3 linked regions of the Panacibacter microcysteis genome follow. The protein of the gene in region 3 interacts with the protein of the main gene of each other region in a pairwise test. Links are inferred from orthologs where the notes say so. Each region holds a gene or a part of one and is shown on either strand. Other genes may lie near its edges. The genes, in order: I5907_RS06780, I5907_RS04660 and dnaE.

Region 1 (7,481 bases), 1.5 Mb from region 3 along the record:
CTAAATAGTAGCAATGGAGTTGGGTACATAAAATAAAAAAGCCTCTTCATAAGAAGAAGCTTTTGTGCGGAAGAGGAGATTCGAACTCCCACGCCAGTTACGGCGCTACCACCTCAAAGTAGTGCGTCTACCAATTTCGCCACCTCCGCAACTTTGGGAATGCAAATGTAAGGGGATAGCATTATTTTTCAATCGCTATTTGTGCAATTCTATTCTGAAGGTAGTACCCTTGCCAATCTCGCTGTTTTTTACATAAATAGCACCTTTATGGTACTGCTCAATAATTCTTTTGGCAAGCGTTAAACCCAGCCCCCACCCACGTTTTTTGGTAGTAAACCCTGGTTCAAAAACATTTTTGAGGTTGGCTTTAGATATGCCCTTTCCGCTGTCTTTTACATCGATCTTTATTTGTGTATCCGTTTCCCTGATACGTATTTGTATAGAACCCTTGCCTTCCATTGCGTCGAGCCCGTTCTTAAGCAGATTTTCCATTACCCAGTCAAACAGGGGCGGCGAGATCATGGCATTTACAACACCGGCACCATTGGTATCTATGGAAAAATCTACATTGCGCCCCGACCGCTTTTTAATGTACTCTACCATGGTTTCTATTTGCTCAACCAGGTTCTTTTGTTCCAGGTTTGGCTTACTGCCGATCTTCCCAAAACGGTCGGTAATCAACTCCAGCCTTACCACATCTTTTTCAATTTCGGTTACGATCTTTTCATTGCCCGGTATATCTTTTAGTACTTCTATCCAGCCTTTTAAACTGGTGACAGGAGTACCTAACTGATGTGCTGTTTCTTTTGCCATGCCGGCCCATAACTGGTTTTGCGTGCTCATGTAGGCGGTACGCTGGGCAATAACGGTAATAATGATAAACAAGCCTACGATAACCAATTGTATAATGGGATAATAACGCACCTCTTTTTGCAAGATGCTTTCGCCATAATAATATTTGTTGGCTACATATGGGCTATCGCTTAAAACAAGTGTGATAGGATCATTTTGCTTTTTAAATTCGGCAAGCTTACGGCTGAGGTATTTGGGATCGCCGGCGATGGCGTTAGAATCCAGATTTATACAGTTGCCCGGGTTTATCCGGTCGTTTTCGTCTGTTTCTATAATGGGTATGTCTTTATTTTCAAGCGATATTTTAGAAGCCAGCGTAAGGCTTTGCGGATCGTTTACGATCATCATTGTTTTTAATGCCTGCACCCATGTATCTACCCTGTTCTTTTCGTCTGCGGCAATCTTCCTCGATAAATATTGAGAATAAAAAACAGTTCCGGTAACAATACTGATTGCTATTAAAAAAATAACCGTCTTACCGTTGATCCATTGTTTAATCATGCTTCTAAAGTATAGAATCTTTGATGCCTGAAAAATAAAAAACCCCGCAAAATGCGGGGGTTGGTAATATATAGAGAAACCTGAACTATCCAAATATGCCGCCTTTCTTCAATGCCTTTGTTCCTTCACCGATCTTAAAACCATTCTGGTAAATTTCTACCTTGTAATTTCCGGTCTGGTATTTACCAGCTTCGGGTTTCCAATCGAAGCTTACAGGTGTGCGTTTTCCCTGTTCGTATTCAACATTTACTTTACTGGTAAAAGTTTTATCTCCTTCTTCTCTTGTGGTAAATGTACCGCTCGATGAAGGCATTGTAATAGGTTTGCCATCGGGCCCGGTAACAGATACATACAATTCTTTTGAACCACTTGGAGAGATCCTGTTTTCATCAAGATCAAAAGATATTCTGAACACGTCTACACGTCTTGCTGTAGTGGTAGTTTTTTCTTTACCACTGTTCTTGATATCAATAGGTGTGATATTGATATTAGAAGCGTGTAGTGTTGAACCAATATCTTCAACATGTGCTTTTTCCTGTTGTGTGGAAGCAAGATTTTGCTCTACAACAGCTTTCTGTGCAGTTACAGTATCTCTTTCTGCGGTTACACGCTGGTTTGTTTCAGTAAGCTGCGTATTTTCAAGTTTCAACCTTTCAACTTCTGCAACCAGATCATTGATCTTACCATTGAGTTCGGCGATCATTGACTTAGCTTTTGAAAGGTCTGCATTCTTCTTACCAAGCTCTGACTTGATATTTGATTTTAGTTTTTCAATTTCTTTCTGGCGGTCAGTTAATTCTGAAGTTAACTGTGTATTGCTGCCGGTAAGAGAATCCATACGGGCCAGTGCATCATTGTATTCTTCCTGTATTTCATTGCGGGCAGAATCAACGTTTGAATATTGTGTTTGTAGTTGTGTAATTGTTTCTTTAGATTTACTCTTATCATACACAACATAACCCCAGGTACCAAGTAGTGCAGCTATTAATAAACCATAGATAAGTTTACGATTGTCTTTAGGTGGCTGCTGTTGCGGTGTAGAACCGGCAGATGGATAATTTGTATAGCTCATATTAATAAGAAATTTAAGTGTTTATATGACAAATGTTTATGGTGCTGATTCTATTTATAACTTATTGGTAATTGACATTGAAACTGTGCCTCAGTACCGGGATTATGCGCAACTCCCGGAAGCCTGGAAAAGTCTCTGGAGCGACAAGATTTCCAAAACCGTGCCAGAAAATGTTTCGCCTGAAAACGCTTACCAGCAAAGGGCTGGCATACTTGCAGAGTTTGGAAAAGTGATTTGTATAAGCACCGGATTCTTTCATAATAATGAAGAAAATAAGCCATCACTACGCTTAAAAAGTATTTCAGGAGACGATGAGGGATTGCTGCTTCGGTCATTTATTGAGATAACAGATAAGTGGCATAAACATAATAAAAATTTTCAATTTGCAGGACATAATATAAGAGAGTTCGATATTCCTTATTTGTGCAGGCGTATGCTCATCAATCATATACCGCTTCCTTCATATCTCAGCTTCCAGGGTGCAAAACCATGGGAAGTGAAGATGACAGATACGCTGCAGTGGTGGAAATTTGGCGATTACAAACATTATACATCACTTCACCTGCTGGCAAATGTATTGGATGTGCCTACTTCAAAAACAGATATTGATGGCAGCCAGGTGCAACATGTTTACTACGAGGAAAAAAACCTACCGAGGATTGTTGAATATTGCCAGCGGGACGTGATTGTTGTAGCCAACCTGATACTGCGGTTCAAAAACCTTCCGCTGCTTACTGATAACGACATAACCATTGTTTCCTGATGTGCACAACTAAATCTTAAACCACAGATCGAAAACAGTGAACATTATTATCTTGCAGTGTTATGGACAAATTTATTGTTTCGGCAAGAAAATACAGGCCACAAACCTTTGACACTGTTGTTGGCCAGGCCCACATTACCACCACGCTCAAAAACGCTATCAGGAATAACCAGCTTGCGCATGCTTTTCTGTTTTGTGGTCCGCGTGGCGTAGGTAAAACAACCTGTGCACGTATACTTGCCAAAACAATCAATTGCGAGAATCTTCAGCCGGATGGTGAAGCATGCAACGAATGTCATTCATGCAAAAGTTTTAACGATGGAATTTCTTTGAACATTCATGAACTGGATGCCGCTTCGAATAATTCTGTGGATGATATAAGATCTCTTGTAGAGCAGGTGCGCTTTGCACCACAGGCAGGTAAGTACAAAGTATATATTGTAGATGAGGTACACATGCTTAGCGCAAGCGCATTCAATGCATTCCTTAAAACACTGGAAGAACCGCCACCTTATGCTATATTCATTTTAGCTACTACAGAAAAGCACAAAATACTTCCTACCATTTTATCGCGTTGCCAGATCTTCGATTTTAAACGTATTACAGGAAATGATACCGTAGAGCACCTGCAGGAAATAGCCGATAAGGAAGAAATAAAAGCAGACAAAGCTGCATTGCAGGTAATAGCACAGAAAAGCGAGGGTTGCATGCGGGATGCACTAAGCATTCTGGACAAAATCGTAAGCTTTACCAACGGCGAAGTAACATACCAGAATACGCTGGAGCATTTAAATATTCTTGATCACGACTACTATTTCCGTTTATTGGAGCACCTGCTGCAACAGGATCTTGCAGCGGCTATGTTGCTGTATGATGAGATCAATAAAAAAGGTTTTGAAGGCGACATGGTGCTAAATGGCTTTGCAGAATTTATACGAAACATACTGGTATGTAAAGATGTAAAGGCCGCAGCATTACTGGATGTGGTAGAAGGTATGCAGGAAAAATACACTTCGGTAGCGAAAGCCACCGGCCTTTCCTTTTTGGTAAGTGCTTTGAACATTTTGAACGAAGCGGAAATTAACTACAAGATGGCCCGCAACAAAAGACTGCACGTGGAAATGGCGCTGATTAAACTCAACTTTTTGCAACAGGCCATTGAACTTTCCACAGATAATGGTACCGTAATTAAAAAAAAACGGCTTGACGGCCCTGTAGCTTATAAAATTAAAAACATCAATCCTTTGCAGGTAAAGGCAGCGGCTACAGATGCCAAACCCGCCACTCAGCAGTCGTCCAGGTTATACATACAGGAAGAAGTACAGCCGGAAACAAAACCAGCAACAAAGCCAAAAGCCAATACAGCCACGGCAACCGTGGCAGCAAAACTACCTGTTAATGGTGCACAATCTGCAGCGGCCGCAACCGCCCGGCCTGCGGTTGGCAAGGTAAGCCTGCTCGAAACTTTAAGGGCCAAAATTGGCGACCAGTACAATATTGAGGAGATCAAAGAAGCAGAAGCGCTGGAACTAAACAAACTGCAGGATACCTGGAACCAATATGGCTTAAAGATGGAAGAGCAACAAAAGCATTCTTCTGCCAATACGTTTAAGCTTGCAAAGCTTAATATAGAAACAGATAATTTCTTCACCGTGGTTGTGCATGCCATTACGCAACAGCGCTTTATAGAACAGGAAAAGATGTTGCTGGCAGATTTTGTACAGCAGGCTTTCAACAACCGCAGTATTACCTTTAAAGTACTTGTAGAGCAGGGAGAAGAGGAAGAAGTACCGGCAAACCTTGTACTCAACAGCCGGCAGCGCTTTGAGAAGATGGCCGAAAGGTATCCCTTGTTAAGAGACCTGAGAGATAAATTACGGCTGGAACTGGATTACTGATTTTTATGTACCCGGCACCTGTACACATATTGAACTTCCGTTGCGTCGCACTCTTGTACGGCAGGAACTTTGCCGGGCAATGCGAAGACTGAAGCGAAGTCATGGTCATGAATGGTTCCAGCAAAAGGGAGCAGTCTTTACCAGGCGCATGCAGGTTGCTGTTCTTTTCACCTTTGTCTTAGTGCGTACAGGCCGGCTAAACAGAACGCCACAGCTGCCATAAATGAGGAACCCTGAAGGGAGTGACACAACAGGCGATGCCATAGAAAACCATAGCCCGCTACATAAAAACCCGGCTTTACATAAGGTATATGCTACTTATTTTAAAAGTGCCCGCACATAACCCATCTATTTCATTAATTTTGCCATCCTTTAATGCCTAAGTATGCAGGATTTGCTGGAAAAAATAGATAAAACACGCCTTCCGAAACACGTGGCCATTATAATGGACGGTAACGGTCGCTGGGCCAGGGAAAAAGGCCAGGACAGGTTATACGGTCATTTCCATGGCGTGGAAAGTGTACGGAATATTGTTGAAGGCGCCGGCGAAATTGGCATTCAATACCTCACTTTATACGCTTTTAGTACCGAAAACTGGGACCGGCCGGCACAGGAAGTTACCGGTTTAATGGAGCTGCTTATTGAAACCATTAAGAAAGAAGCTGCCGATCTTAAAAAAAACAACATAAAGCTCCATGTTATTGGTGACATGAGCATGTTGCCGGACAGGGCACGGAAGGAACTGCAGGAAGTACTCGATGAAACCCACGACAACACCAGCATGCACCTGATTATGGCACTTAGCTATAGCAGCCGCTGGGAGCTGGTAAACGCCGTAAAAAATATTGCTGTTGATGTAAAAAATGGCAAAATTGAACCTGAAACCATCAACCAAGATACGTTGCAGCGTTATTTAACCACCAGCGAATTCCCCGATCCTGAACTAATGATAAGAACCAGCGGTGAATACCGGATCAGCAACTTTCTTTTATACCAGTTAGCTTATGCAGAATTGTATTTTACAAATGTCAGGTGGCCTGATTTCAGGAAAGAGAACCTGTACGAAGCAATTATTGATTATCAAAACAGGGAACGCAGATTTGGTAAAACAGGAGAGCAGGTAAAGACTGAACCGGTGCATTAAATTAAAATAAGCACCGTTTGTTTTAACAAACAGTTTTGACACAATTCTGAATAATCCTTTTAATTTGCCCAACTTAAAATCTTAAGCGTCTGCAATAACCATAAAACATAACTGCAGAAGCATTTTCAAACACGAACCGGATGCAGCGATTTTATAAGTCTTTATTAGCGCTATTTGTTTTTGGTTTATCAGGTCTTGCAGTTGAAGCCCAGGTTGCCGATACATCAATTACATCTTTAGATCCAGAACTGCTTAATATTTTAAACCAGACCACCCCTCAGAAATATAAAATTGCTGATATAAAGGTTACAGGCAACAAATATTTTGACCAGGCCCTGCTTACATCGGTAGCCGGTTTAAATGTTGGTGACGAAGTAACACTGCCCGGCGGTGATAATTTTGCAAAAGCGATCAACAAACTCTGGGCGCAGAATTACTTTAGCGATGTGGCCATTTATCTTACAAAACTGGACGGCAATAATATTTCGATAGAAATCAATGTAACAGAAAGGCCCCGCTTATCTAACTATTACCTGCGCAACGTAAATAAATCTGAGCAGGATGATCTTGGCCCTAAAACAGGGTTAGTAAAAGGACGTGTGGTTACGGAAAACATGAAGCGTACCGCTATTGACGCGATTGACAAATTTTATTTTGAAAAAGGTTTCCGTAACGTAAAAGTAAACATTGAGACCATAAGGGATACAACGCTTGAAAACTCGGTGGTTTTATACCTTTATATAAATAAAGGCAGTAAAGTAAAGATCAACCAGATCAACCTTATTGGCAATGAAACAGTGAATGAGCTTAAGCTGAAAAAGCAAATGAAGGGTACAAAAGAAATGACCCGCTTAACACTGTTTCCACCCAAAGACTCTGGCGGTATTGCCAATCCTTCCCGTTATACTTTCAGCGAATACCTGCACGACAAAGGATACCTTACTTTTACCAAAACACGCCGGGTACTTGACCCCTATGTACGCCTGAAGATTTTTTCCAACGCAAAATTCGATGAGAAGAAATACGAAGAAGACAAAGAAAAAATCATTGAATACTACAACTCGCTGGGTAACCGGGATGCAGCCATTGTTCAGGATAAAGTGTATTCAAATGCCAGGGGAAATATCAATATTGATCTTAAAGTTGATGAAGGGCACAAATACTATTTTGGCAATATTACCTGGAAAGGCAATTCTAAATATTCCGATTCTTTGCTTACCGTTATTCTTGGTGTGAAGAAAGGAGATATTT
Region 2 (7,445 bases), 1.0 Mb from region 3 along the record:
TACAGTGTCAAAAAATCTCCCAAAGATACACTGCTTACAAAAGTGCATTTTAACCGGCACTCCAATGAAAGCTATTTCAAAGACAATTCATGCACGCCTGTTAAACACTATTGTGTAGTATAGGTATAGGTACCCGATCCCGCTTCTATTACAGCATATCCGTCTTCGTAACGCAATATGTTTACCTGTATACCGCTTTCCTTAACCGCTGCATTTTGCTTTGCGGGCACATATACAAGTGCGGTAGTATTGGCAGGAATAGTAACGTTTAAAGTAAAGGCATCAGCGGTTTTTTTCCATTCGCTTGTAATAGTACCCCTTATGGATTGATAACTGCCTTTAGCCCATCTAAGATCACCAGCAGGCTGAGGTTTTATAATGATCGTTTTAAAGCCCGGAGATGCAGGATTGATACCAAGCAGTGAGCGATAAAACCATTCGTCAACAGAGCCAAACATCGGGTGGTTTTGAGACGGGCTGCTTTCGGGGTAGGCCCATGTTTCCCACAAGGTGGTAGCACCATTGTTTATCATGTTCAGCCAGCCCGGGTAGCCCCGCTGGTCAGTAATGGTATACGCGATATCGTTCCTGTTGTATGTTCTCAGCACATCAAACATCATTTTAGTGGAGAAGATACCGGTGCTTACATGCATGTGGTGTCTTTCAAACTCTTTCATCAATACATCGAATGCGGCTTTTTTGTCTGGCGCAAGATCATACCACAGAGCAAGTATTTGTGCGCTCTGTGTTGCATTGTCGAATCTGCCGGTGTTGCGAACATTGTATTTGTATACGATTGCCTCTTTAATATCTTCAGCCAGCCCGCCGTATTGAATGCTGTCTGTTGTTTTGCCGAGTATGCCCGCAAATTCGGCTGCAAGCTTTGCATGGTTGTAATAAAAGCAGGAAGCGCTGAATGCATCCGGTTTTGTATCCAGTGCTTCATGGTCTCCAATATCCCAATAGAAAAGATTTTCAAAAGATTGCTTTTGTAAGAAAAGCATTTGCCTGGTAAAGGCATTGTAATGTTGCGCAATGATTCTTTTATCCCCATAAAAATCATAGAGCTGTTTTTGCAGGAATGCAAACCCGAGTTGCCAGCCCATTGGCCCGGACTCATCGCCATAGCCTCTGTCTGCAATACCTGTAAATGGCGCAATCTCTGTAATGCCACCACCTGGCCGTTGTTCGTTGGCAAAATCTGTAACCGCTTTGGTATAAAACTGCGCCATATTGTAGTTATAGATAAAGGCATTTGAGCTTACAACCATATCTGCACCATAACCCATTTTTTCACGTGCAGGGCAATCTGACTGCACACTGAATATGTTGCTAAGAAATGTCCATTGTATTACTTCGTGCAACGTGTTGAACTGTTCATTCGAACAACTGAATGTTCCGTTTACATTCACTGCACTGTTCATGCGTAAACCTTCGAAGTTTTCTATGGTTGGTGTACCGGGCCAGCCTGTTACTTCCACGTAACGAAAGCCGTGAAAAGTAAAGTGCGGGTTCCATGATTCTGTCGCTCCTCCCTTCAGTATATAGCCGTCTTCCTGCCACGCTGTTTCAGGGGCACCAGGTGGGGCCTTGATAGCGCCTTTTTTTATTTGTGTCATTACAGATGTCATGTAATTCAGTGAACCATTCGTGTATACATCCTCACCAAAGCGCATGGTAATTTTGTCTCCCTCGTTACCGGTTACATGTATTCTTACAACACCAGCAAAATTTTGCCCCATATCTACTATAAAAGTGTCTTTGCCCTGTTCATATATTTTTACCGGCTTAATCGTTTTTGTTACCTGTATTGCAGGCTGCATTTGCGCTTTTAATGTGCCATCAGGGCCATTCACCTGCACAGCCTGCTTCCATGCTGTTTTATCAGCCTGTAAAGTGTTCCAGCCGGGCTGCTCCAGGCGGGCGTCATATTTTTCACCGAGGTAAACATTGTTGTGCGTTACAGGCCCGGGAGCTGTAAGCCACGATTCATCAGTAACGATTTTATCAACGGAACCGTCTTTGTAAGTAATATGTACTTCTGCTTTTACGCAGGGCCTGCCTGTCTGCTGGTAATCACGCAGGTCCCAGCGGCCGAAGAATTTTATTGGTAAAGGGTTCCACCATCCTGCACCGAGCGCGATTGCTGCAACGTTTATGCCTTGCTGTACCATAGGGGTCACATCATATACCGCATACAGTACCTCTTTTTTATAAGTGGTAAAGCCAGGGTCGAGCACATGGTTCCCCACTTTACGGCCGTTTAAATATGCTTCATAATAACCCAGCCCGCTTATGTATAATTTTGCTGCAATTATTTTTTTACTGCCTTTAAATGTTTTCCTAAACAGTGGCATCCGATCTTCCTTAAAGCGGTCTTCGTCACGTGCAGGATTCCTGGAGCCATCACTGATCCATTTTGCCGTCCAGTCTGCTGGTGAAAGCATGGCCGTTTCAAAGATGTTTACAGCACTCCATGCTGATGCTGTACCGTTTTGATCGTACACCCTTACACGCCAGTAATATTTTGTAAAAGACGTAAGAGGGGCACCTGCATATTCAATTTGTATATTGTCAGATGAAGCGATCTTTCCTGTAGACCACTCTGTGGCTTTACCGTGCTCAACGTCTGCAGGTGTTTTACTTACAATAATTTCATAAGCCGTTTGCAGCGCATTTCTTTCCGTGCTGTTGAATGTCCATGCAAAACGTGGGTTCGCAATATCTATACACAGCGGGTTCTCAATATATTCACAGGTAAGATTTACAGGCTGTAAGGCCACATAGGCATGCGCCCGGAACACACAGGTTAGAGCCAGCAAAAGAAGCAAAGCGTTTTTTTTCACGGCAACATATTTTAGACGTGTAAATTAAACCAGTTTAGCTTCTAAAGCTAAAGCATAGTGCAGCATAGCAGATTGAAGCATTCTGATATAGTTGTATGAAATGTTTGGCCACGGGATTATTTGCTGATCGCCAAAGCTGCCATAAAAGAGGAACGCAGAAGTGAGTGACACAACAGGCGATGCCACGAAGTGCAGCTGCTTAGTGCATCAGTTTTTCAACGGCTGTTTTCAATGTTTCAGCTTTTTTTGCAAAACAGAAACGCACCACCTTATTGTCTGTAGCCTCTTTGTAGAAAGCACTCAGCGGAATGGCCACCACGCCTTTTTCTTTTGTTAGGCGCATCACAAAATCTTTATCGCTTTCATTACTTATGGCCGCGTAGCTGTAGCATTCAAAATAACTTCCGTGAGAGGGTATCAGTTCAAAAGGTGTAGCCGCCATCAACGTTCTGAGATAGTCTCGTTTTTGCTGCATTTGCGAACCGAGTTGCAAGTATGCATCTTCGTTTAACAGGTACTCCGCCAATGCATATTGTACCGGTGCATTGCAGGAGAAACAATTAAACTGGTGTACTTTTCTAAACTCTTTCATCAGTGCCGGGGCGCTTACGCAATAACCGATCTTCCAGCCGGTGCAATGGTATGTTTTGCCAAACGAAAAGCATACAAATGCCCGCTGCAGCAATGCAGGATAGCGTAGTATGCTTTGGTGTTCTATGCCATCAAACACAAGGTGCTCATATACTTCATCGCTTATAATGTAGAGATCATGCGCTTCGGCAATTGCCTGTAGCTCCTGCATGTCAGCAGCAGTAAGTACGGCACCGGTAGGGTTGTGTGGCGAGTTAATAATGATCGCTTTTGTGCGTGGAGAAACCTGTTGCCTTACTTCATGCCACGGAATGTTGTAAGCAGGAAACTGTAATGATATTCTTATGGCTTTGGCACCATTGATCTCTATGTTGGGAATATAACTGTCGTAAGCCGGCTCAAATACAATCACTTCATCGCCTGCATGCAGTATGGTTGTAAGAGCCGTGTAAATTGCATACGTACCGCCGGGTGTAACTGTAACCTGGCTTGCAGCATCTACAGCGGTGTGGTACAGTTTCTCAATTTTAGCGGCAATACGCTGCGTAAGCAATGGCAGTCCATTCATGTGTACATACTGGTTGTGCCCGTCCTGCATGGCTTTGTTTACAAGATTGGTAAGCTCGCTGCTCATGGGAAAATCGGGAAAACCCTGCCCGAGATTGATTGCCTGGTGCTCCAGCGCAAGCTGGCTCATAACAGTAAAAATGGTTGTACCAACATCCGGAAGTTTTGATAGCATGTACACAAAAGATTTGATCAAATGTACAGGCAAAGGCGCTTTGCTGCAAGCACTAACTGATAATTATCGCCTGCTGTTTATTTAAAGCAGCAGTATTTGTGGGTAAGCTGTGGTTTTGCATGGCATCACCTGTTGTGTCACTCACTTGTGCGTTCCACTTTTATGGCGGCTGCTGCGTTGCGTGTCAGCGGCGTGGCTGCAAGTTTGTAGCGGCATTATAAAAACAGTGCTTCGGCCTGCTGAATGCTTTCGGGCTTACCAACGTCTATAAACTTACTGTCTGAATGATCGAAAGCCTGTATTCTTTCTGATGCTGCAAGAGAAAGATATACATCCACCATAGAGAATTTGCCTTGTTGCTGCATAACATCGAAAATGCGGTTGCTTAGCACATGAATACCGCTAAACGCTTTTTGGTGCAATACTTCTGCGGGTCTTGCAATTCTTTCTTCACCGGTGTTAACGTTGCGCCAGCCACATAGCCTTTTATGATCGTCAAATAAAAAATAGCGGGAGGTTTTACGCCGTGTAACTGCCAGTGTAGCCAGCGGCTGCTGAGCGTTGTGCAGGCTGATCATTGCTGAAAGGTCGAGATCTGTAAGTACATCGCAGTTTAGCAGTACAAATGTTTGCGCATCCTGTAAAAAGGGTCTTGCTTTTTTTAAACCGCCGCCTGTTTCCAGTACAGCGTCTGTTTCGTCGCTTATTACAACATTGCTGCCCCAGCCCTGGTGTTGCGCTATTATGCCGGTTAGCTGGTCTGCAAAGTGGTGTACGTTTACAACAACATCGTAAATGTTGTGTTGCTGCAGGTACATAATATTACGTTGCAGGAGTGTTTTATTATTTATAACAGCCAGTGCCTTGGGGTGTTTATCTGTAAATGGTTTAAGCCTTGTGCCGAGGCCTGCTGCCAATATCATTCCTTTCATTATTTAAAATTATTTGCGGGGTATTTGTATTGCCAGCCAGCCATTACGTATGCTGATGGCGCCGGAGCTGCTGAATAATGTTTTATTGTACAAGTGTGCGACGCAAGGAACGATTCCACCCGTTATGCTGCCGGGTACATCATTTCATCACTACTGCGGGCGTACCCAGTTTTGTTCATTACAATGTTCCAGCTCTATCTTAACCTTGTATTTGTTCTTAAGATGCCTGGCTGTTTGTTCTGCCGCATACACGCTTCTATGCTGGCCGCCGGTACAACCAAAATTTACAGACAAGCTCTCAAAGTTGCGTGTGATATAATCTTCAACCGAGATATCTACAAGATCGAAAACACTGTTTAGAAAAGTGGTCATCCGGGTTTTTTGTTCCAGGAAATCCATTACCCGTTTGTCTTTACCTGATAACGTTTTGTACTCAGCAAAACGGCCGGGATTGAGCAATCCGCGACAATCGAATACAAAGCCGCCACCGTTGCCGCTGTTGTCTTCCGGTATTCCTTTCTTGTACGAGAAACTTTTGATCTTTACAACAAGCGGTGTTTGTTCAGTTGCCTGCACCGTTTTAAAGCGGGCTGCAATGTCGTCTGCCACAATAATGTGTAGTATGCGGTCAAACTCAGGCAATGCAATGCCGGTTTGCCGGTGCGCCATAAAATACCGGAGGTTTTTTAATGCCAGGGGAATACTGGCAAGGAAGTGCGCCTTTCTTTCAAACAAGCCACGAAAGCCGTATGCGCCCAATACCTGTAAAAGCCTGATAAGCACGTAACCATTATACTGGCTGGTGAAGATGAGCCTGTTTACAGGTTTGTCAAGCAACGCATCGATCCTGTCCATGTAATAACTGAGCAGGCTGTCTTTCCACTCGTTGCTCAGTTCTGCTTTGGCCTGCCAGAGCAGGCTTGCAACATCGTATTGCAATGCACCCTGCATGCCGCCCTGGTAATCGATAAAGAAAACCTCATCGTTGTTTACGATAATATTACGGCTTTGAAAATCGCGGAACATAAAATATTTATACTCCGTTTTTGTAAGGTAGCTGCCAAGGGCTTCAAAATCATCGAGCATAGCCTGTTTGTCGTAAGGAAGCTGCAATGTATCCAGGAAATAATATTTAAAGTATAGCAGGTCGCTCATGATAGCCTGCCTGCCAAACTCTTTGGCAGTGAGACAACGGCCATAATCCAGCGCTTCGTGCCCTTTGATCTGTATGCGGGCAAGCTTATCAAGGCTTTTGCAAAACAGGCCATACACTTGGTCGTTGTGGCCATGTTGTTCCAGTTTATTCAGCAGGGAGTTTGTTCCCAGGTCTTCCTGTATGTAAATTGTTTTTGCTTCATTTACCGCGTATATGTGCGGTACAGGGAGGTCTTTGCTTTCGAAGTGCCGGCTGAAGTAAATGAACGTATCGTTCTCTTTTATATTGAGGCCATAGGTGGCAATGTATGTGTTGTTTTCATCATATACACGGAAATAGGTTCTGTCGCTGCCGCTTTGGGGCAGTTTGGTAATTGCAGTGCAGGGCTTGTTAAAGTGTTGTTCAAACAGGTTGGTAACCTCGTTTACAATTGCATCCATTAAGTAAAAAGTTTGGGGGTAAAAATAGAGGTTTATTTGTTTTACAAGGGCATGACAAACCTTAACACCGGAATTAAATGTAGATACATTAATTTTGCCGTTGATGTTACAGGCATTAGATATATTAAAAGTGGCCCACCGCAATACAATTGACCCGGGAATGAATTTATTGCACATGAAAGAGCAGTTCATTCCAGGTTCTATTCAATATGTTATTCGCCGGTATTACCCGCAGGACCAGTGGAAGAGTGACGATACGGGTATGATGGTATATCATTACAATGCCAAAAGGCCGGAAGATAATTTCCTGGAGTTACGGTTTTGCATCAGCGGCAATAAATACTGTTTTGAAAAGAGCTGTGCCAATTGTAATGAAACGCCTACCAATAACTGTAGCGGTAAACACGATAGTATAGATGTTTTTTCGTTTCACTTTTCTTCTACTTTCCTGTACCAGTTTGTACATAATGTAAAGCTGAGTAACCGTAAAGATGAAGTGCTTGCGTTTAAACATCCCAATTCCTTTACAAAGATTTTCCCGGTATGTAACCGTAAAAGAATGAGCCTGGATGGCTTGCTGAACCATAGCTACAGCGGCAGCCTCGAAAATATTTTCGTCAATGCCAAGGTGCATGAGTTACTGCTTTATAGCCTGGAATGCCTGGTTGATGAGAAAGAAGATGGCTTTACTTGTAAGTTCCTGGCAGATGAAGCTGGCAGGGACAGGATTTACCAGGC
Region 3 (8,828 bases):
GATTGTGAGTTTGAGGCGGAAGGTCATACGGCAAACATTTGTACGAATGTAGCTGTATTTAAAAATACCCGCCTGTATTATCGGCGTGGCTGCTTATTTTAGTAGAAACCTTTTCAACATGCTGATGCTCCGTATTGCAGCCTTTATGCTGCTGGGCTTACAAACTGCCCATGCACAATACAACAGTTCTATTACCGTGCAGCCCGTGCTGAAAGCCGATACCAATGCTATTGGCCAGAAAATTATGTATCCCCATGTGCCCGATGCAGAAGTAACCATACTCAAAATAACAATGGAACCCGGGAAAACAACAGGCTGGCACAAGCACGAAATACCAGTGTTTGCTTACGTACTCGAAGGCGAGATAACTGTAGAGATAGATAGCAACAAAACAACGGTATACGGCCCGGGATCGGCCATAGCGGAAACAAGAAATGTGTACCACCGCGGTATAAACTATGGCAAGGTAAATGTTGTATTACTGGCATTCTATATCGGGGCGAAGAACAAAAAACTGTCTATACCGAAAGAATAACATTCGTTATTGCGCCACATTAAAATCACACAAAACGGGTTAAGAAACACCCAATACCAGGTGCCTTGGTATTGCGGGCACAAACAACTTTTCTAAGTTGCTGAAAATTTTTTATATGAAGCAATTGCTGTGCGCCGTCTCGTTTTTAGCTGTGCTGCATGCCACAGCGCAGGATGTGGTAGATTACCGCTACGCGCAAAGTGCGGTGCGTAACCAGAAAGGCCGTGGTACCTGTACTGCGTTCTCCATCTGTGCCGCACTGGAAACCTTTCCCGGTGTACCAGGTGATTTAAGCGAACAATACCTCTTTGCAAAAGCCAAGTTTGGAAGGCTCATGGATAAAGACACGGCAAGCATGGCTGATAACGAAATGCTGGAATACTACCTCGACATACTGGAAAAAAATGGCGTTATCACAGAATCGAAAATGCCGTATGATACCAATGCTGTAACCTTTACCAACGACAGGGATGTCTTTACCCAATTTTCAGATGTTACAAAAGGTTCACGTATTTACGACATGCTTACCTTCTACAATGTTACTTACCGGATTGCCAAAGATTCATACGCTTTTTATGCCGGTGACGATGCAAAGGATACAGAGCGCATCAAGTATTGGCTACGCAACGGTATCAAAGGCATACCGGTAAGTTATCATATTAATTCTGCAGCATGGTTCTCTCTGAGTAGTGATGCGCCGCTTATAACGCCTGACAGCATTGCGGCCATTGAATTGTATGGTGATACCATGTCTTACACCGCGGCAAAAAATGCGCAGCCAGACATCATTAGTAAAATACGTAACAACGAAGTTGGCCTCGTGCCGTTGTGGTCAAACGGTGTATTGGATGGTGGCCATGCAGTAACCATTGTGGGTTATAACCAGGATGGTTTTATCATCAAGAACTCATGGGGTAAATCCTGGGGAGAGCATGGTTATGCAGTTGTCAGTTACGACTATCACAAACTATGGTGCAAGAAAGCGCTCATTTTTAGCAGGTACAATGTAAACAGCAACTTTAAACCCAAAGCTGGTGAAACCTATGATGCGCAGGACATCTGCCTGAAAACGATGCCTATACTTTCCGCAGAAAATGAACCATTGATCGGGCTCTCGTTTTTGTATGACGGTGATAAACCTGCGCCTGCGTTTAAAAATATTACCATTAAATTTTATAGCACCAGCAGGGCAACCGCGGTGAAAAAACTGGTAGACAAAGCCGGCGTGTTAATTGTGCCCGGTGCTTATAATAATGGCTACTTTACTTTCAAAAAGCTTGATGTTGACTGGAACGATCTGTACAATAACCAGGTTAGTGCAGAAGTAACATTTACGCTTGCCAATGGAAAAGTCCTGACCAACACATACCCCATGCTCGAATGGAAAAACCGCACCCTAAAACCCGGTTACCTCGATGCTTTGAAGATCGATGGTGATATGTAGCATTACGCGCTATATTTTAATTGTATAAGTTATGTACCCTGCGGCAGTGCAGGTGGCATCGCCTGTTGCGTCGCACTCTTGTACGGTTGAATATATTGCAGCACGCATAACCTCATCTGCGTGTTGCTGTAGTTACATAGAATCAACTTTGGGCAACGCTGCCACGACTGACTTTTTTACCGGCATATAGCTATGGTTGCGCTGCCACTGGTGGTTGAATGGTGTGGCGGCAGATCATGAACGTTTCCGCATTGTTGCTTTAAAGGCTTGTGTGTTGGCTAAGGATGCTGCGAAGACTGAATTAATACTTGAGTTTTGATGGATTTTGTTTCGTGCCCCAAAAGAGCAAAATTTCTATTTGTTTTTTCCTGGGCTTATAATGATAAATTAACTGCGTGTGTTTATCCAGGATACCTATTCTTACATTCTTTCTTTTAAGTGAAGGGCGACACATTTCAGGATAACGTTTTAGCAGCAATAACATTTCTTCTGTACGGGTTACAAATTTTTCAACTTCTTTCTCCGACCATGCCTGCTTCAGATAATCTACTATTTAACTAAAGCTGATTTTAGCGCTGTCTGTCCAGCATATTTCCAGTACTACTTCTTCAGCCATTTCTTATACTTTTTCATTACTTCATCATGCGGCGTAAGTTTACCTGCTTTCATTTCAGCCAAAGATTTATCTATTGCATTTTGCTGCTCTTCACTAATTTCATCCCACCAGTCCTGTTGATCTTTCATAAATGTTTTTACAACAGAAAGAACTGTTCTTTTTTGTTTCTCATTTAATCGCGGCAGGTATTCCGCAATTTCTTTATCGAGTGTTTTAGCGGTATTCATAACCAAAGAATTTCTGATTATTTATTGTAATAACTGATTTGTTTATTTCAAATATACTGAAAACTGCTGAGTGAAATTTTGGATTGGTTTACAAAGGCACAGGATGTTAAACACAAAAGCTGCGCCTCAATCCTGCGCAAACATCAGGTTGATATACTCAGACCAACTGGGGAGAATTTTATTCAGCTTATTCTTATTGCTTTATACTTAGTTGACGATATGCCATTTTTATTTTCTACTCTTATAAAATATGTCCCGCTTTTAAATTCGCTCGTGTTAAGTGGTAATTCCTCTGACATATCGGAAACATTGTATTCTATTTTTGTTATTATTCTGCCAGAAATATCCATTGCTGTGATTTTGTTCTGTCCTGCTACGGTAGGCTTAATATGTAAGATATCTTTTCTTCTATCGGTCGGTGTCCTCACCGACCGAAACTGTACAATCATTCCGGTTTGTGAGGGCACAAACCGGTAGAGCGTTTTTGTTCAATCTACAATCAAACCGTACAAGAGTGCGACGCAACAGAAGCTTAATAGTAGCAATGCTGCCTGGCTCACAAAAACTAAAAAAATTTATACTCGAAACACGTAACTAACCCGCCAGCCCAACGCTTACTTCCACATCAGGGTTGGTCATCAGGTAGCCGGCCATTTCTTCATTCATGGTAAAACCTTTTTCAAGTGTGTACAAAGTAATCTTCAGATTGTCTATAGGGTCGTACACATTGAAACGAAGGGAATGCTTGCCGGGATTTGCTTTTACATTGCTATCTATAAAATCTACAAAATCTTTGGTTACAGAAGCGGGTGTCAGGTTTACTTCCACCTGCCTGGTAAGTACCTGTTTGGCTGTTTCGAGCAACATAATATTGCTTACTTTAAACTCGTATTGGTCGCTGTTGAAACGTTGTTTGAAAAAACCATTGATGAGCAGGTTGTATCCTTTATTGAGGTAATTCTGGAAACGGGTATAGTCGTCGCTCCACAACATGAGCTCAGATTTACCACTGAAATCTTCTATGCTAAGTGCACCAAAGTTCCTGCCCGTTTTAGTAACGCGGTGCTGTGCATCTACTACAAGACCGGCTATGCGGAAACTACGGTTTGCATTGGCTGCAATAAGGGTGGAAGAATCTTTTATTTCATTAAAGTCGGCAAGGTTCATAATGCCGTAATGCTTTAATTCAAACTTGAAGTGATCCAGCGGGTGGCCGCTCATAAACATGCCCGTTACCTCTTTCTCAAAATCGAGTTTTTCGGTAAGCGTCCACTCTTCGCATTGCGGCAGTTTGGGAGTGGCAATTTCTGGCATTACGCTATCGCCAAAAAGGCTGTTAGCGCTTTGGCTTTTGTTTGCCTGGAACACATTGCCAAAGCGGATGATTTTTTCGATACCTGTAAGCGGATCGCCCTGCGATACATAAAAATACTGGGCACGGTGTACATCTTTGAAACAATCGAAAGCACCTGCATATGCAAGGCTCTCCAAAGATTTTTTGTTTACGGTACGCTGGTTAACGCGCCTGATAAGATCGAAGATATCTTTGTAGGGGCCATTTTTTGCACGCTCTTCTATAAGGCTTTCGATGGCTGCTTCACCTACGCCCTTCAAACCCCCGAGGCCAAAACGTATTTCTCCTTTTTGGTTTACGGCAAAGCCTTTCAGCGATTCGTTGATGTCAGGACCAAGTACTTTTAAACCCATACGTTTACACTCTTCCATAAAGAAGGTGATCTTTTCTATGGCACCGGCATGGTTTAGTACTGCAGCCATATATTCACTTGGGTAATGAGCTTTGAGATAGCCGGTCTGGTAGGCCACAAAGCCGTAACAGGTAGAGTGCGATTTATTGAAGGCATACTGTGCAAACGCTTCCCAGTCTGTCCATACTTTTTCAAGTACGTTCTTATCGTGGCCTTTGGCAACGGCGCCATCCATAAACTTGCCTTTCATTTTGTCGAGCGTTTTACGGTCTTTCTTTCCCATTGCTTTGCGCAATACATCGGCATCGCCTTTGGTAAAGCCTGCAATGCTCTGGCTAAGCAGCATCACCTGTTCCTGGTAAACAGTAATACCGTAAGTTTCTTCCAGGTACTCTTTCATGTCGGCAATGTCATACACCACTGCTTCACGGCCATGTTTACGCGCAACATACTGCGGTATGTAAGCCATCGGCCCCGGGCGATACAGGGCATTCATGGCAATAAGGTCGGCGAATTTATCGGGTTTTAATTCACGCAGGTATTTCTGCATACCGGGGCTTTCAAACTGGAATGTGCCATTCGTTTCCCCGCGCTGGTATAGGAGAAATGTTTTCTCATCATCCAGCGGTATATTGTCAAGGTCGATTTTAACGCCGTGGTTTTTGTTAATCAGCTCCAATGCCGTTTTTAAAATAGACAACGTCTTTAAACCAAGAAAGTCCATTTTTATTACACCGGCTTCTTCAATAACGCTGCCTTCTATCTGGGTTACCCACAGGTCAGAATCTTTTGCAGTGGCAACAGGTATCAGTTCGGTAAGATCCCTTGGTGCAATGATGATGCCCGCTGCATGTATACCGGTATTTCGTACAGAACCTTCCAGGCGTTCTGCTTCGCGCAGTACCTGTCCGCGAATATCGTCACCTTTGTATATCTCACGGAGGCGTTTAATATTTTCCAACTCTTCGCCTCCATAGCCTTCTTTGTCTTCCAGCGATTTTTGACCTTCTTTAGCTTCTTTGGAAGTCATGGGTGCGGTGAGTACGCGGCCCAGGTCTGTACCCGGCCTGTCGGGCACCATCTTGGCCAGTGCATTGCTTTCGCTCAGGGGCAGATCCATTACACGCGCCACGTCTTTTATACTCATTTTGGCGGCCATGGTACCATAGGTAATGATCTGCGCTACCTGGTTCTTCCCGTATTTATCCACCACGTAATTGATTACACGCTGGCGGCCGTCATCATCAAAATCCGTATCTATATCCGGCATTGACTTACGATCCGGGTTCAGGAAACGCTCAAACAGCAGGTTATACTTAATGGGATCTATATTGGTTATACCAATACAATATGCAACGGCACTGCCTGCTGCAGAACCACGGCCGGGGCCCACAAATACACCCATGTCCCGGCCGGCTTTTATAAAGTCGCTTACAATTAAAAAATAACCGGCAAAGCCCATTGTTTTAATGGTAAACAATTCAAAGTCGAGCCTTTCGCTTATCTCTTCAGTTATTTCTCCGTACCGCTGCCTGGCCCCTTCGTAAGTTAAGTGGTGCAGGTAGTTCCATTGGTTTAGATTGCTGTCGTCTGTGGTTTGAAATTCTTTTGGGATAGGAAAGGCGGGCAGCAGAATGTCTTTTTTCAGGTTGAGTACCTCCACCTTATCAACGATGGCTTGTGTATTTTCAAGCGATTGTGGCACATCACTGAATAGCTGCGCCATTTCATCCTGCGTTTTAAAATAAAACTGGTCATTGGGAAATTTGAAACGACGGTTCTTAACATTAGCGTCGTCGTTTACAAAATCATCAAAACCCGGTGTGCTTTGTTTTTCACCGGTATTGATGCACAGCAGGATATCATGGGCGTTATAATCATCTTTATCTGTGTAGTGGCTGTCATTGGTGGCAATGGCAGGCACATTGTACTTTTTGGCAAACTTCAGCAAAGTAGCATTGATCAGTTCCTGTTCCTTGATCTGGTGGCGTTGTAATTCTATATAATAATCATCGCCAAACATATCCAGCCACCATTTAAATTCTTTTTCTGCTGCTGCTTCCCCATCGTGTAAAATGGTTTGCGGCACATAGGCTCCAATGCAACAGGTAGTGGCAATTAAGCCTTCCTTATATTTTTCTATCAGCTCTTTATCTATGCGTGGGTATTTGCTGTACATGCCTTCTATAAAACCCAGGGAGGTAAGCTTTACCAGGTTTTCGTAACCCTTCTTGTTTTTTGCCAGCAATACCTGGTGATAGCGTTCGTCTTTCTGTTCCTTCGAAAATGTTTTCCTGTGCCTGTCTGCCACCACGTAAAACTCGCAGCCGACAATTGGTTTTACAACCGGCTCCAGTATGTCTTTGCCTTCCGGTGTTTTGCCTACAATTTTGGTATTGTTCCATGCCTGCTTTACAAATTCAAAAACGCCAAACATATTGCCGTGGTCTGTAATGGCCAATGCTGGCATACCGAGTTTACCGGCTTTTTTATAGAGGTCACTTATTCCTGCTGCGCCGTCAAGCAGGGAATATTGCGTATGTACGTGTAAGTGTGAAAATTGCATGAGTGTAAGCCGTTTTTTTTCTTCGTTGGTCAGGCGTCAAATTTCGCACTTTATAGCGTGGGGGAAGTGCAAAAAATTTATCCACATCAGGCGTTTTGCACATACGAAGTGTAAAAGTTCTGCACTTTACTTGTGTAAACTGGCCACGAAAACTATATTGCACCGGCATGAAAAGAGTACACTTATTATATCTTCTCTGCGCTATGGCTTGCGTTACCAGTTGTAAGAGTTTTAAAGCGACGACGACCGGCCCTTCTTCAACTGCTCCCAGGCCACGGCAAACCAGTAATAGTGCTGTCTTTATAGACGACATAAGTGTTACACCCGGCGAAAACAGGACATCTGTTACAACAAGTGAGCCCAAAAAGCCGGTGTTCAATAACAGGGTTGTTTCCGCTTCTAATGTAGATATTGAATCTGTACAGGGGGTACAGATCAGGTATGCTACCATGCTGGATGTACCCGTGGAGGCCCTTACCAATGTGCCTCTTTTGCAGGATTTGGATTATTGGTGGGGTACCAGGTATTGCATGGGTGGTTCCACACAAAATTGTATAGACTGCTCCGCATTTACACAAACTGTTATCAAAGATGTATATGCCGTGCAATTGCCCAGGACAGCAGAGGAACAATACAATGCGTCCACACCCATCGACTATGTCGATCTCAGAGAAGGTGATCTTGTTTTTTTTCAAACTTATGGCAGAACCATTTCTCATGTGGGGGTCTATATAGCCAACAATAAATTTGCCCATGCTTCTACCAGTGGCGGTGTTATGATCAGCGATCTGAATGAAGAGTATTGGAAAAAAAGATATCGTGCTGCGGGCAGGGTTACAAAATAGTTTTAGGGCTGACGGTACATTAAAAAAGGTTGCTGTGTAAGCAACCTTTTGTTTTTAAAAATCGTTTTCGTCTGCGCTTGGCCCATAACTGCCCGGTATTGGTATATTCAACAGCCGCAGGTAAACACCCAGTTGTGCCCTGTGGTGTATTGTTTGGCTAAACGACATACGTATTACTTCATATTTCGAAGACACGCTGTGAATTTTGTCTCCTGTTCTCAACGTCCAGTCTGGCAGAAGATCTTCTTCTTTTGCATTTTCAAGCGCAGCCCTTCCTTCTGCGTACGATTTTTCATAAAGCGCCAGTATATCTTCAGTGGTTGTAACTTCTGCAGGTGTGTAATCCATTCCTGCAAAATCAAGTTCTGTAGTGTTCAGTACCATGGCAGACCACGAGGGCAGTTCCGCAATATGTGTGGCAAGATTTTGCATACTCATACTTTTTTCATGCGGTTTCCAGCCAAACTTATCGGCGGGTACACGTTGTAACATTTTTCTTGTTGTTGCAGCTTCCTGCTCCATTTCTTTCAGCAGCAGGTTAATAATTGATAGTGCCATAAAGTGTGTTTTGTTTAATTGATATAACAAAGTAAACAACGTTGTATGACAGCCCTATGTCAACAGTATTTTTTACGTTGGAATTTTCTATGTACCCGGCAGCAGCAATGCTATTAAGCTTCCGTTGCGTCGCACTCTTGTACTGTATATCATTATGCAGCTGCGCCGGGTGGCATCAGCGCAGTTTACATGCAGAGATATTATTTATATAAAATATCTTTAGTATAAATCAACTGCATTTTATGAAAGCAGCTTCTCTGTTTATGTGTCTTTTTTTCTTTATGGCTGGTCATGCGCAAATATCTGAAACCGCAACACAACTGGATGACGT

Evidence for each region.
Region 1: the proteins of dnaE (region 3) and I5907_RS06780 interact in binary tests that used the Escherichia coli proteins (3 or more experiments, as listed by UniProt). The link is inferred for Panacibacter microcysteis from one-to-one orthologs.
Region 2: the proteins of dnaE (region 3) and I5907_RS04660 interact in binary tests that used the Escherichia coli proteins (3 or more experiments, as listed by UniProt). The link is inferred for Panacibacter microcysteis from one-to-one orthologs.

What each region holds. Positions count from the first base shown.
Region 1 is NZ_JADWYR010000001.1:1,662,128-1,669,608, reverse strand. What follows is about bases 2,778-5,668. They hold I5907_RS06780 (DNA polymerase III subunit gamma/tau), read left to right. Parts: upstream 2,778-3,250; coding sequence 3,251-5,086; downstream 5,087-5,668. Other genes in these bases: uppS (undecaprenyl pyrophosphate synthase), read left to right, coding at 5,472-5,668; I5907_RS06785 (3'-5' exonuclease), read left to right, coding at 2,778-3,188. In the rest of the region: I5907_RS06795 (sensor histidine kinase), read right to left, coding at 196-1,353; I5907_RS06790 (hypothetical protein), read right to left, coding at 1,439-2,425; more of I5907_RS06785, read left to right, coding at 2,451-2,777; more of uppS, read left to right, coding at 5,669-6,230; I5907_RS06770 (BamA/OMP85 family outer membrane protein), read left to right, coding at 6,371-7,481. UniProt on the Escherichia coli protein: Part of the beta sliding clamp loading complex, which hydrolyzes ATP to load the beta clamp onto primed DNA to form the DNA replication pre-initiation complex.
Region 2 is NZ_JADWYR010000001.1:1,160,615-1,168,059, reverse strand. Bases 2,113-4,967 are described here. They hold I5907_RS04660 (methionine aminotransferase), read right to left. Parts: upstream 4,180-4,967; coding sequence 3,046-4,179; downstream 2,113-3,045. Other genes in these bases: I5907_RS04655 (nucleotidyltransferase family protein), read right to left, coding at 4,395-4,967; I5907_RS04665 (family 78 glycoside hydrolase catalytic domain), read right to left, coding at 2,113-2,846. Outside these bases: more of I5907_RS04665, read right to left, coding at 108-2,112; more of I5907_RS04655, read right to left, coding at 4,968-5,111; I5907_RS04650 (RapZ C-terminal domain-containing protein), read right to left, coding at 5,262-6,707; I5907_RS04645 (helix-turn-helix domain-containing protein), read left to right, coding at 6,811-7,445. UniProt on the Escherichia coli protein: Shows aminotransferase activity with methionine and histidine as substrates, and to a lesser extent also with phenylalanine.
Region 3 is NZ_JADWYR010000001.1:166,231-175,058, reverse strand. What follows is about bases 3,217-7,454. They hold dnaE (DNA polymerase III subunit alpha), read right to left. Parts: upstream 7,095-7,454; coding sequence 3,417-7,094; downstream 3,217-3,416. Other genes in these bases: I5907_RS00735 (C40 family peptidase), read left to right, coding at 7,262-7,454; I5907_RS21980 (T9SS type A sorting domain-containing protein), read right to left, coding at 3,217-3,271. In the rest of the region: I5907_RS00765 (DUF3500 domain-containing protein), read right to left, coding at 1-27; I5907_RS00760 (cupin domain-containing protein), read left to right, coding at 119-535; I5907_RS00755 (C1 family peptidase), read left to right, coding at 651-1,979; I5907_RS00750 (hypothetical protein), read right to left, coding at 2,580-2,822; more of I5907_RS21980, read right to left, coding at 3,005-3,216; more of I5907_RS00735, read left to right, coding at 7,455-7,939; I5907_RS00730 (DinB family protein), read right to left, coding at 7,994-8,497; I5907_RS00725 (serine hydrolase), read left to right, coding at 8,740-8,828. UniProt on the Escherichia coli protein: DNA polymerase III is a complex, multichain enzyme responsible for most of the replicative synthesis in bacteria. This DNA polymerase also exhibits 3' to 5' exonuclease activity. The alpha chain is the DNA polymerase catalytic subunit.